3 regions of the Shouchella rhizosphaerae genome follow, and region 1 is predicted to be linked to each of the others. Evidence: riboswitches for the same ligand, from Rfam matches in the RefSeq annotation. Region 1 holds a riboswitch; each other region holds the start of a gene.
What was found. A riboswitch is a leader RNA that binds a small molecule or an ion and turns the genes downstream of it on or off. The one in region 1 is predicted to bind thiamine pyrophosphate.
Positions count from the first base shown of each region.

Region 1 (4,186 bases):
ACGAGTACATGGTTGCACCAAACACGGCGAAAAACAGCAACATAAGCACGACAAGTGTCATATTGACAATACTTAAAATGCGGATTCCCTTATCAAGCCCTGTACTTGCTGAAATAAGAAAGAGCACGGTAATCACAACAATAATCGCTAACTGGAGCATAAAGCTGTTTTCTAAGTTTGTCAGGAAGGAAATGCCGCCGTTCATTTGAGCGGCCCCAAATCCGAGCGTCGTTGCAATTCCTGACAATGTGGCAATAATAGCGATCACATCAATCGTTTTGCCAAAGAAGCCATTTGGATTAATTAATGGCGACAACGCTGCGCTAATCAGGCCAGGCTGTTCTTTGCGGAAATTAAAGTAAGCCAAACAAATCGCCACAATTGCATAAATGGCCCAACCATGAAAACCCCAATGGAGAAATACGTACTTCATGGACTCTAGCGCAGCTGCTCCCGTTCCTTCTTCTACAGTCGGTGAGCTCACTGCATAATGAGCAATTGGTTCGGCAGCTCCGAAAAACAGAAGCCCGACGCCGAGTCCTGCGCTAAATAAGAAAGCAAACCATGTTAAGTAACTGTATTCAGGACGGTCTTCATCTTTGCCTAAACGTATCTTTCCATAAGGGCTAAAGATAAAAAAGAGGCATACAAGCAAAAAGAAGGTAACGACGATTAAATAATACCAGCCAAACCGATCGGCGATAAAGGCCTGGGCAGCGGCTGTAATCGCTTCAAGGCGCGCTGGAGCAGAGATGCCAACAACAATAAAGATAAGGAGGATGCCAAGCACCCAGTAAAATACGGGGTCAATCTTCGTTCGTGTGTCATTTGAATTCATTGATGCGCTCCTTGTTTTAAATCAACTGTGATGACGGAATAAACTTTACTTACCCATTTATTCGCGTTTATAACCTGGGAGGTGATTTCCAAATACTTTTCCCATTATACTTAACTCCCATGTATGCGTCTATGAACTCGAACAAAAAGCGATGAAAATAGATAGTTGAGCTTAGGAAGAAGGAATGAGAGGCAAGGAGGATTTACCCACAATGAATGATTGTTAAAACAGAAAGCCCGCATCTTTCTTAGTAAGATGCGGGAGAAAATACAACGAACAAACATTCTGTTTTTTTGTTGACGAACATTCGTTCGATCGTTATAATAATAATCAAAAGGAGTGTGATTATGATGATCCGGTTATTAAACAGAGCTGCTACTGAGCAAGGGCGGGTAGAACTCATCTATGAAGCAAAAAATAAAAAGCTAACCCAAAGGGAAGTTACAGTATACACCGTTACCGAGACGCATGTTTTTTGTTATTGCCATTTAAAAAATGCGTATCGAGCCTTTGCACTGGACCATATTCTCTCATGCGCTTGGTTGACAAATAAACGCGGGAATCGTTCCCTTATTGGTTAACGTTTTTGCCTGGTAACCCATTAAGTCGATGACCCCAATGGTTGGTTGGACCATAGCCATTCCCAATTTGTAAAGACCAAGTAATGGCATCTGCTGTAAAAGCTTTTGCTTTTTGGACTGCATCCAATAGCGCTATGCCTTTAGCCAATTGGGCACAAATCGCTGCTGAGAAGGTACAGCCTGTCCCATGTGTGTGTTTTGTATCCGTACGGGGCGCATCCAATTTAAACAATCCAGTCTCTCTACTGTAAAACACATCAACCGCATCGCCTGTTAAACTTCCCCCTTTTACAACAACGCTTTGTGCCCCTAATTCTTTAACAATCCGTATGGCTGCTTTTTCCATATCGTCAATATCATCAATTTGCATGTCAATTAAATCTTCCGCTTCAGCAATATTAGGTGTGACAATTGTTGCTAAAGGCACAAGTGTCTCGCGAAGCTTAGCGCGCACATGCTTTTCTAGCAATGGGTCGCCGTTTTTGGCCATCATCACTGGGTCGCAAACATAAGGGACGTTTTTGTGGGAATTTAGTTGTTGTTGCAGGAGTTCCATCATTTCTGGGAGCGCGATCATGCCTGTTTTAATAGCGCTTGGGTAAATATCATCGACAACCGCTTGGAACTGCTGGTCGATGAATTCAAGGGGTACGTGGTGGATAGCCCGCACACCTGTCGTATTTTGCGCCACTAGCGAGGTAATCACGCTCATTCCATACACTTCTAGTTCTTGAAACGTCTTGAGATCGGCTTGAATGCCAGCTCCTCCTGTAGGATCGGTTCCAGCGATCGTTAAAGCGCGATAAATCGTCGACAACGCCATCATCCTTTCTGTCTAAAATAAAAAAACAGCCGCCCGTACTTGTGGAGGCGACTGTTGTAATGTAAAAAAAACAAATGTATTTTTTACGTTTCCACTTCCCTACGCTAGTATGAACTAGATCAGGTTGAAGAGTTAAAGGCGAACCTTTTCTCAGCACGAAGCACCCCTAGTGGAATCTATGTGTTTGCTGTTGTTTTACTCGTTAACAGCGTCTTTTAACTGTTTACCTGGCTTGAAAGCAGGGTTTTTTGTTGCTGGGATTTCAATTTCTTCGCCAGTTTGCGGGTTGCGGCCTTTACGAGCAGAACGCTCGCGGACTTCAAAGCTACCAAAACCGACGAGTTGTACTTTTGCTCCTTTTACGAGTGATTCCGTAATGCCATTAAAAACAGCGTCAACTGCTTTGGAAGCGTCTTTTTTAGAGATTTCTGCTTGTTCTGATACTGCATTGATTAAATCTGTTTTGTTCATCTTAAAAAACTCCTTTTCTTATCGTAAAGTTGTTTCATTCTTTTCTTCTTACAGACCAACATATTGCTATATTCGCTGTGTGCGGCTTATAGCGACAATGCCTGCCCTTAATTTACTCATGAATCCTTGTTGTGTCAAGACTTAAAGGCCAAAATAAGGCTGAACACCTGATTTTTAATCACTTTGTAACGTTTTTCCCCAAATTCAGCACTATTCTTGTCATCAAACGTGTCCTTTTATTTAGGGCCTATTTTCTGTAGGTAATGGTTTTGTAGGATTTTCATTTGTTGTCTGTTTGCTGTTGTTCGCATATGTTTTCTTTTCTTTGTCATAAAAAGGCTTCATTTCATCACAAACAGTGGAAGCGTCCATCGGAATGCCTATACGGTAAGCGGATCGAGAAATCATTAATGCTGCAATCGGCACCGTAATAAACACAAATAGAATCGTTAACAACAACTTGCCAATAAACTCGCCTTTTAATACAAAAAAGTAGAGGAATACAGCGGCCATGATCATCATAATGCCAAATGTCGAATTTTTTCCCGTCGCATGGAGACGGGAGTACACATCAGGCAATCGAACGATGCCGACAGCAGAAAGGAAGCCGAAAATAGATCCTAGTAATGCCAAAACTGCGATTAGCCATTCAATCGTCGTCAAACAAATTCCCCCTTTCAAGAAATTTCGCCATGGCGGCTGAGCCTACAAAAGCGAGAATGCCTACGACGAGAAGAATTTCGGTATAGGCGCGTGTGTCTTGAAGAATCATTAAGATGCCGACAAAGCCAATTAATAAGATGCCAACGGTATCAAGCGCCACAATGCGGTCATGATTGGTTGGTCCAAGAAGGGCACGGACAAAACAAAGGAGCGCGGCTAGGCTTAGTATGACTAAAGCAATAGAGAGCAACAAATTAAACATGATAGCGACGGGTCACCTCCAAAATGCCAGCCTCAAATGTATCTTTTGCTTGCTTAACCAGCCCATCTTTGTCTTCGGCATTTAAGGCATGGACAAAAATGTAGCGACCGTCTTCTGAAAACTCAATCGACATCGTTCCTGGTGTCAATGTCATCATGACGGCAAACAATGTTTTTTCCACCCTCGTCTCCAGTTCAGTTGGCACGGCAATGATCCCAGGAGCAATGTTCATTTTAGGGCTGATGACAATTTTGGCAACATCCAGGTTGGCAACCGTCAATTCCTTGGCAAACACACCCATTAGCTTTAAAAAAGACCAAACGCGAAGCATGTAAAAATAGCGGCCTTTAAAACGGATTAAACAAAGAACGACAAGCATCCCTATGACATAACCAAAAACGAAAGTTTGGGCGGTAAAACTGTTTTGAAAGAGCATCCACAAAAACGCAACTAACGTATTTATGATTAATTGAAACGCCATTTTCTCACTCTCCCAAAACAGATTGAATGTAAATTTCCGGATTGAGTAGCTGGTCTGCTACAGCAAG
Region 1 is NZ_CP144921.1:3,547,634-3,551,819, forward strand. Features, by position in the region: gene V5G21_RS17520 (BCCT family transporter) at 1-838, opposite strand, end outside; gene V5G21_RS21480 (WYL domain-containing protein) at 1,189-1,419, shown strand; gene thiD (bifunctional hydroxymethylpyrimidine kinase/phosphomethylpyrimidine kinase) at 1,409-2,236, opposite strand; TPP riboswitch at 2,322-2,420, opposite strand; gene V5G21_RS17530 (HU family DNA-binding protein) at 2,438-2,713, opposite strand; gene mnhG (monovalent cation/H(+) antiporter subunit G) at 2,954-3,376, opposite strand; gene V5G21_RS17540 (Na(+)/H(+) antiporter subunit F1) at 3,363-3,638, opposite strand; gene V5G21_RS17545 (Na+/H+ antiporter subunit E) at 3,631-4,119, opposite strand; gene V5G21_RS17550 (Na+/H+ antiporter subunit D) at 4,124-4,186, opposite strand, start outside.

Region 2 (4,186 bases), 880 kb from region 1:
ACATTGACGGCAACATCGTCCAAGCGGAAAGTTTTGCTCCTTCACAGCTAATCTTTGGCGATTGGCTCTCAATTGAAAATACAGGCACCCTGGACACTCATTTGCAAGCAACCTATGACCACTCTGTCGACTTGAATGTACCCATCGATGCGTATAAAGTTGGCTACATTGCGATTAAGTATACAACAACGCCAGGCAGGGATGTGTATGAAGATGCACAATATAAGTTAGACCAATTGTTTAATGGCATTACTAATGAAGTTCAGTCTTTTTCACATACGGCCGAGGCAAATGGCGTTGAAGTTGTAGCTGCCTTAATTGATGAACAAGCTTATGACGAAAATGCTGATCAGTTTGTGCTTGGCGATGGCAGCTTGCAAGGACCTGACAACGAATTTTGGCAATTGGATGAAGGCCAATACATTGATCTTAATTTTGGCGTGAAATTAGACGAGAATGCAGGCAATGAATACCAAGGAGCTGTTTATACTGCTTCACTTGAAGTATTAGCCAAGCAAACAGACCAAGGCGCGAAATAATTTAGTCAGTGGAGGTTGTCGGCATTTGCCGACAACCTCAGACTGTAGACAAACGCTCGCATACTTCGTCGTTTGCCTCACTCATATGCTCATGAACCCCCGTTCTATTCGCATCTTCCCTCGGCTGCACTCCTCGTCTGACAAGCGTTTTCTATCAGTCTGATTGCGGTTAGCGACTTTGCCGACAACCTATTTTTTGTTGTCTACTAAAACAGAAATTCCTATTTTGCTGGTTGATAAAGGTAGCAGTCTTGTTCATGGCTGTTGACTAAGCCAGCAGCTTCCATAAAAGACTGGCAAGTGGTTGGCCCAACAAAGGCCATACCAGCAGACTTTAACACTTTGCTGAGCGCTATAGCTTGTTCGGAAAGGTTGTCCTGTTTATTTGGAGCAAAGGACCAGATAAAATGGGCAAAGGAGCCATGCTCGTTTGCAAGTGTACGAGCTACAGCCGCATTTGTAAGAACGGCACGGATTTTTCCTTCATGGCGAATGATCGCTTTCATTTCTTTTAAGCGCGCCACATCTTCTTCTGTAAAACGGGCCAATGACTCCCAGTTAAAGCTAGCGAATGCAGTTCGGAGCGCATCTCGTTTTTTTAAGACAGTTAGCCAGCTTAATCCTGATTGCATAAGCTCTAACATAAGCATTTCAAATAGCTGTTGGTCGTCATAAGTAGGGCGCCCCCATTCGCTATCATGGTAGTGCTCGTAGAGGGGGCTGTTACTTACCCAACTACAACGCTTTGGCATAGGAACCTCCTCATATTTGAACGATAAGCCGGAGCACTGTTAATAAGCAACCGGCCATTTTTCTTTTACATAAGCCATTTCCCAAAAACTATACTCTAGTTGACAGCTTTTTAAAAAATGGTCTTGCATCCGTTCTTTTTCTTGTTCGGTAGCATGTGCCGCAAGGTCGTCGAGGCGTTTACAAAATTGTTTCGTTACCCCCATTTCTCCGTTTGAGCGGTAAAAGGAAATCCAGTCGAAAAATGGATGGTTCGCTTTTGGCTGGAACGTTTCGTACAAATAGTCGCCGATCGCTTGGTATGTCCACGGACAAGGCAGAAGCACAGCCAATATTTCGGCGAGAGAACCACGGTGGGCGACATCAAGCATGTGGCGTGTATAGTGGTGGGCAGTTGGGGCGAGAGGCTCATATTGCAAATCTTCATAGCGGACGCCTGCCACCTTGCAAAAATTATGGTGAGGGTGTGTTTCACTGTGCAAAATAAAGCCAATTTGTTCCGCGAACATCGCAATGTCTTCGCGGTTTTCGCACCGGCTAATAGCAATGCCGTATATTTGCATAAACGTATTTAAGTATTCAAAATCTTGTTTGACGTAGTGAATAAGGGAATCTGCGGGCAACGAGCCTTTGCCAATACCTTGTACAAACGGATGGCTAAATATGGCTTTGTAAATCGGGTCGGCGGTTTTGCGAAGTTCGGCAGTAAAACTCATAAAAATCGTCTCCTCCTTTTTTTCCACAAAGGGATGCCTGACGCAAAGAAAGGAGAGTTGCTTTACATGAATAAGCAATTGTTCTCCACTTCCCTACGCTGGTACAAGCCAGATCAGGTTCAAAGGGTCAAAGCAGCGCTTTTCTCAGCCAGATGGCTCCCCTAGTGGTTCTTCTTAAAGTGAACCATATCTTCAGACAAAGTGCAATGAATAGCTGTTAACGGTACGTTGCCCACTGGCAAAAAACATTTGCAAGGCACGCTAGAAGGTGTTATGATGCTTCGGAGACTAAAAATAGACAGATAAATGAAATATTGTAAGGATGGGAGACAGCATGAAATCATACGTAATTGATCGGATGTATAAAGCATCTGCAGGGGTCGCCAATGCAGTGCTTGTTACGTTAGGTATTGGACTTTTGTTTGAATCTTTCGGCAATATTTTTGGTTGGAGTGCGTTTGTCACAATTGGCTCCATTACTAAAATTCTACTCGCTCCAGCAATTGGCGCCGGGATCGCTTACCAGCTAGGAGGAAACACGCTCGTCATTTATGCAGCTATGGCTTCGAGTACGGTGGGCGGCAATGCGATTAGTTTTGTCGAAGGGCTGCCAGTTCTCGCACCAGGACAACCTGTGAGCGCTGTTATTGCAGCAGTCGCTGCGACTTATGTCGGCAAACGAATAACTGGAAAGACGAAACTGGATATGATGGCAATTCCTTTTTCCGGTATTTTTGTTGGCGGGCTTGTAGGACTTGTTATGGCAGCTGTTACGACACCGATGCTAGAATGGATAAGCGCGCAACTGGCTACGTCTGTACAAGGATCGCCTATTATCGCTCCAATGGCCATCGCTCTCACATGGAGCATTTTGCTTATGACACCAGCTTCATCGGCTGCACTTGCGATTGCCTTGCAAATGGACCCGATCTCAAGTGGTGCAGCATTAATTGGTTGCACAGCTCAGTTTGTCGGTTTCACCCTTATGTCTTGGAAACAAAACGATGCTGGGGCATTACTTGCCCAAGGGCTTGTCACGCCAAAAGTACAGTTTCCCAATTTAATTAAAAACCCGCGCCTCTGTTTGCCTCCGTTTGCCGCAGCAATTATTTGCGCTCCGATTGCTTCACTAGCCTTTCAGTTCCAAGTTTCGTATGAGCTTGCCGGTTTAGGCTTGAATTCTTTGATTGCGCCTATTACGATTTTTTCCACACAAGGAATAACAGGCTTGTTCATTTTTATAGGCACAGGCATCATTTTGCCAGGGATCATTTCATTGGCGTTATATGAGTTAATCAAACGGATTGGCTGGGCGAAAACAGGCGATTTGCATATTAAACTGCAATAATGGAGAAGAAGGTACTTTCAGGCTTACGCCAAACATAGACGTAATGATGGCCAGCCGAGGCTGTCGTTGGAATAGAAGACAAAGCTCAGCGGAAGCTGAGCTTTGTTTTTTCTTATCCTTCGATTTTTCGTTCAGCTCGTTTTTCTGACTGCGCTTCTTGTTCGCCATCTTGTGGTTTGCTTGATAAGAACCATCCGGCAATGACAATAAGAACTAAAACGCCGTAGAAAAAGAGCTTCCAGCCCGTTGAGTGTGGGAATTCGTGTGGGATCCATGCAATCGCATCATGGGCAAGCACTTGCACCGTCAACTTGACGCCAACCCAGCCAACAATAATAAATGCGGCCGTTTCAAGGCCAGGCCGTTTTTCGAGCAGTGCAACAAATTTTGTAGCTGCAAAGCGCATGATTAAGAGGCCGATGAAACCGCCAAGAAAGACGACAATAAATTGGCCGATGTCCATACTGCCGACCGTGCCGAGGTTAGTTGGCGTTAAAGCGGTGGCCAAGGCAACGGCAGCTAAAATCGAGTCAACAGCAAAGGCGATGTCGGCGACTTCGACTTTTAACACAGTCGTCCAGAAGCCGCTTCCTTTTTTAGCTTTTGCAATGCCGGCCTTTTCCTCGCTTTTCTTGACAATATGCTTTCGGTATAAATGGTTTAGCGCAATGAATAATAGGTATGCGGCACCAATCGCTTGAACTTGCCAAATGTCGACAAGAAAAGAAATGATAAACAACGAACCTAACCGAAAAACAAACGCGCCAGCCAAACCGTAAAAGAGCGCTTTTTTACGTTCTGTCTCAGGCAAATGTTTGACCATAATCGCTAGA
Region 2 is NZ_CP144921.1:2,662,910-2,667,095, forward strand. Features, by position in the region: gene V5G21_RS13160 (TasA family protein) at 1-539, shown strand, start outside; gene V5G21_RS13165 (DNA-3-methyladenine glycosylase I) at 761-1,291, opposite strand; gene tenA (thiaminase II) at 1,331-2,005, opposite strand; TPP riboswitch at 2,079-2,178, opposite strand; gene V5G21_RS13175 (PTS transporter subunit IIC) at 2,328-3,353, shown strand; gene V5G21_RS13180 (TerC family protein) at 3,466-4,186, opposite strand, start outside.
Region 2: it holds a riboswitch for thiamine pyrophosphate, as region 1 does, so the genes downstream of both, tenA (thiaminase II) here and thiD (bifunctional hydroxymethylpyrimidine kinase/phosphomethylpyrimidine kinase) in region 1, are expected to answer to the same signal.

Region 3 (4,186 bases), 990 kb from region 1:
AAGGAAACGCTGTGCCCCGCTAACAGGGCACAGCGTTTCAGACTGTAGACAAACGCTCGCATACTTCGTCGATTGTCTCGGTCATATGCTCATGAACGCCCGTTCTATTCGCATTTTCCCTCGCCTGCACTCCTCGTCTGACAAGCGTTTTCTATCAGTCTGATGATTTTGTCGACAACCTCCACTATGCCCGCTAACAGGGCACAGCGTTTTTTTAACCGATCGGCCAGTTTTCTTGTTTATAAGCCATATCCCAGAACATATATTCATAGCGGCTCGTATTCATAAAGATCGTTTCAATGCGGTCTAGTTCGGCCTCGCTCTTTTCTGCGGCAAGCTCGTCTAGCTTGGCAATCAGCCAGTCCGCAATTGCGCCAAACTCAGGCGAAGAGTACATTTTCACCCATTCTCCGTATGCCTCATGTTCTGTGGCGCCTGGAATCTTCGCGAGCGCTGTGCCAATTTCATAATAGCTCCAAGCACACGGCAAAATCGCCGCAATGAGCTCGGCAAGGGATCCTTTTTGTGCTTCAGCCATCATCGCGCTGCTATAAGCAAGCGTTACTGGGCCAGGAACTGTCTGTTCCAACTGTTCCTGTGTAATTCCGAGGCGCTTCGCATATGCGCGATGCAGATCCATTTCGCTGTTAAGCGTTTCATCAAGCGCTTTCGCAAAACCAGACATCGTTTCCAAATCAGGTGCCAATACTGTGCCTAGGGCAATGACGCGGGCATACTCAATCAAATATTTATAATCCTGGCACATATAATATTGAAATGCTTCTAGTTCAAGAGTGCCGTGGCCAATTCCTTGGACAAACGGATGATTGTGGCTCGCTTGCCAAATCGGATCAGCGTTTTTACGAATACGTTCTGAAAACTTCATAAGTTATTCTCCCCTTTTTTCGGTATTGCACCATTTATAAATGAAGGCGACAAGCGCTTTCGTATAACGGACGAGTTCATCAATGTCAAGCTGTTCATTCACGCCATGGGCGTGTGCTAATTTCCCAGGCCCATAACAAATCGTCGGCATTCCATATTCGGCCAACCAGCCACCGTCGTTCACGCTAGTTGACATTTCTATTTCCAATGGAGCCTCGAAAACAGTCTGATGGACGGTCTTTAAAACAGATAATGCAGGATGAGCTTCATCGATTGAAAAAGCAGGGAATACTTCCCCTTTGTCTTCAATCATAGAGGCGCCGCCCCAAGTAAAGGTTGGAAGGTGGTCCTTCAACCACACATCCGCTTTAGCTGTAGCAAGAAGATGGGCTTCAATTTCGTTGGCCACTTCTTCGGCAGATTCATTTGGATAAAAATGCACCGTTACCCACAACCTGCATTCATCAGCAATAAACGCTGGATGGCGCCCGCCTTCAATGACAGCTGGATTAATCGTATTGGTTCCAGGCGGAAAACCTGGATACGACTTTGTCACAGCCCAGTGGCGCTCAAGTTCTTGCAAAGCAGCAATCAGTTTAGCCATTTTTTCAATCGCACTAGCTCCCTTTAAGCCGCCACCGGCATGGATCATATTCCGCCGCGTGCCATCATGGTGAGTCGAGTCACTTTTTACGGTAATCCAGCCAGTAATGACACCGCCTTGTCCATGGACACGGCAGTTGCTTGTGTCGGCTACAAGTGCATAATCTGCCGTATAGCCTCGCTCACAACATTGTTTCGTGCCAGCCTCGCCGACTTCTTCGCCTGTAACTGCTTCAAGCAGGACGTCGCCCTTTAGTTCAATGCCATGATCATGCAAAAGACGCAAGGCGAACAAACAAGCGCCAAGCCCGCCTTTCATATCGGCGGCACCACGGCCATACAGCGTCCGTTCTTCTACTCTAGGAGAAAAAGGAGCGTATTTCCATTGGCTTTTTTCTTCCTCTTCGACTGTAGCGACATCGACATGGCCATTTAAAAGGAGGCTATGGTACTTCGTTCTATCTGTGCCTTCTTTCTTTGCCGCGATATTCCAATCGCCTGGGTACGATTCCCACTTATCGACAGCCATCCCCGCAGCACGCAAATAGCCTTCAATATACTGCTGGATATCGGCCGTATTTCGGGCTGGAGGGGCTATGGTCGGATAGGAAATCAAATCAGACACAAGCCGAATGAGCTCCTCTTCCCGTTCTTCCACTTGCTTAAGCAACGATTCCACCTGGTTGTTGTCCTCCTTTTCCACACAAAAAAACCGCTACTTAAAAAAGAAGCGGGTGGCATGTCGAGAAAACGTGCCCGCTTCCCTCCGCTGGTCCGAACCAGATCAGGTGATAAGGGTTAAGGCGTTTGCCTCTCTCAGCTTCCATCATTCGAAGCACCCCTAGCGGTTTTAGTGATTGTTTTGATATACTAACGCTACCATATGTAAGCGCAATCGGCAAGGCTTGATCTTTTATGAACACGATAGGAGATGGCTTTTATGGCTTTTCCACGTAAATTGAAACGCTTGGGTCTTTTTGGGCAAATGACTGCATTAATGGCTATTGTTCTTCTCGTTTCATTGCTGCTTGTAACGGTGTTCTTTTCATCCATTATCGACGGGATGATTGAGCGAACCACGGGAGAAAAAGCACTGGCGGCAGCGGAACTAATCGCTGAACACCCGGACATTATTGATGCGTTTGCCGACCAAAATCCAGCAGCACGGATTCAGCCAATTGCTGAAACATTGCGCAAGCGCACGGGCGCTGATTATGTTGTTATTGCCAATACGGAAGGGATTCGGTATTCTCATCCTCATGAAAACCAAATTGGCCAGAAGACAGAAACAAGCAACGAAGCGCCTCTTGCCGGCAAATCAACCGTTTTTATTGGCAATGGAATTCTTGGCGAGGCTGTAAAAGCCAAAACGCCGATTTTCAACAGAGAAGGAAACATTATCGGCGTTTCATCAGTTGGTTTTCTAACGACTGAAATTAAGGATGACATTCTTTTTTACCAACTGCGCGTTGCTGGCTTTGGCGGTTTAGCCCTCTTGATTGGCATTCCCGGCGCACTCTATATCGCTAGACGCGTCAAAAAACTTATCTTCGGGTTAGAACCGGAGGAAATCTCGCGCGCCTTTTCGGAAAAACAAGCAATTCTCGAATCGGTAGGGGACGCAACGCTGGCAGTTGGCCCCGATCTCCAGATTCTTTCAGCAAATAAACGTGCACGAGTAATTTTAGGGAGCCATGTGGATGGCGAATTAACTGAACCTCAATTGCAAGCGTTTATTAAACAAGCTGCTGAAAACCCGGAAAAGATGACCCAACAGAGGCTATTAATCGCTAACACTCTTTATATTGTGGATGCGGCGCCAATTTTAGCTAAACATGCAGCAATCGGCTTTGTGTTGACGATCCGCCCGTTTTCAGAAGTAGAGGACCTGGCAAATGAATTGTTGGAGATTAAGCAACATACCGAACATATGCGAGCGCAAACCCATGAATACTTGAATAAGCTTAATACATTAAATGGCTTATTGCTGCTTGAGAAATACGAAGAAGCAAAAGCGTTTATGAAAGCGGAAGTAACAGAGTTGCAAGAAACAGTCACCTTCCTCATGGCTTCTGTGAAAGACCCGCTTATTGTCGCAGCTTTGCTTGGCAAAGTAAACCGTGCCAAAGAAATGAAAGCAGCCCTTACATTTGCAGAAGGAAGCACTTGGCTCGATTATCCTGCGACAATCAAAAGCGACCATGTTGTGACTGTCATCGGCAACTTAATTGACAATGCCTTAGAGGCGGCTGTTGCTCACCAAGGAGCAAACGCCCATGTCCATATTGCTTTTACCGATTTTGGGAATGATATGATTATGGATATTGAAGACAACGGCAAGGGTATGACCCCTAAAGAAGAAGCGCACTATTTGGAAACAGGGGCAACAAGCAAAAGCGAGGGCCAGCACGGCCTTGGTTTAACCATCATGCAACACGCCCTTCACCAGCTTCATGGCACTTGGTTCATGGCCGAACGCCCTGGGGGCGGCATGCGTATGACGATTGCTATACCTAAACATAAAAGACTGTAAATCATACAATGCATCTTTATAAGGAAACAAATCAGAGGAGCGAATCAAACTATGCAAACCCCTTCCATCGGCGTGCTGATTGTTGAAGATGATCCAGTCGCCGCTTCTGTTTACGAACAATTGATTCAAAGCAAACTAGATTTTACGATTGTTGGAAAAGCGGAA
Region 3 is NZ_CP144921.1:2,562,112-2,566,297, reverse strand. Features, by position in the region: gene V5G21_RS12720 (acyltransferase family protein) at 1-23, shown strand, start outside; gene tenA (thiaminase II) at 215-886, opposite strand; gene V5G21_RS12710 (acetylornithine deacetylase) at 890-2,167, opposite strand; TPP riboswitch at 2,233-2,341, opposite strand; gene V5G21_RS12705 (ATP-binding protein) at 2,429-4,021, shown strand; gene V5G21_RS12700 (response regulator) at 4,073-4,186, shown strand, end outside.
Region 3: it holds a riboswitch for thiamine pyrophosphate, as region 1 does, so the genes downstream of both, V5G21_RS12710 (acetylornithine deacetylase) here and thiD (bifunctional hydroxymethylpyrimidine kinase/phosphomethylpyrimidine kinase) in region 1, are expected to answer to the same signal.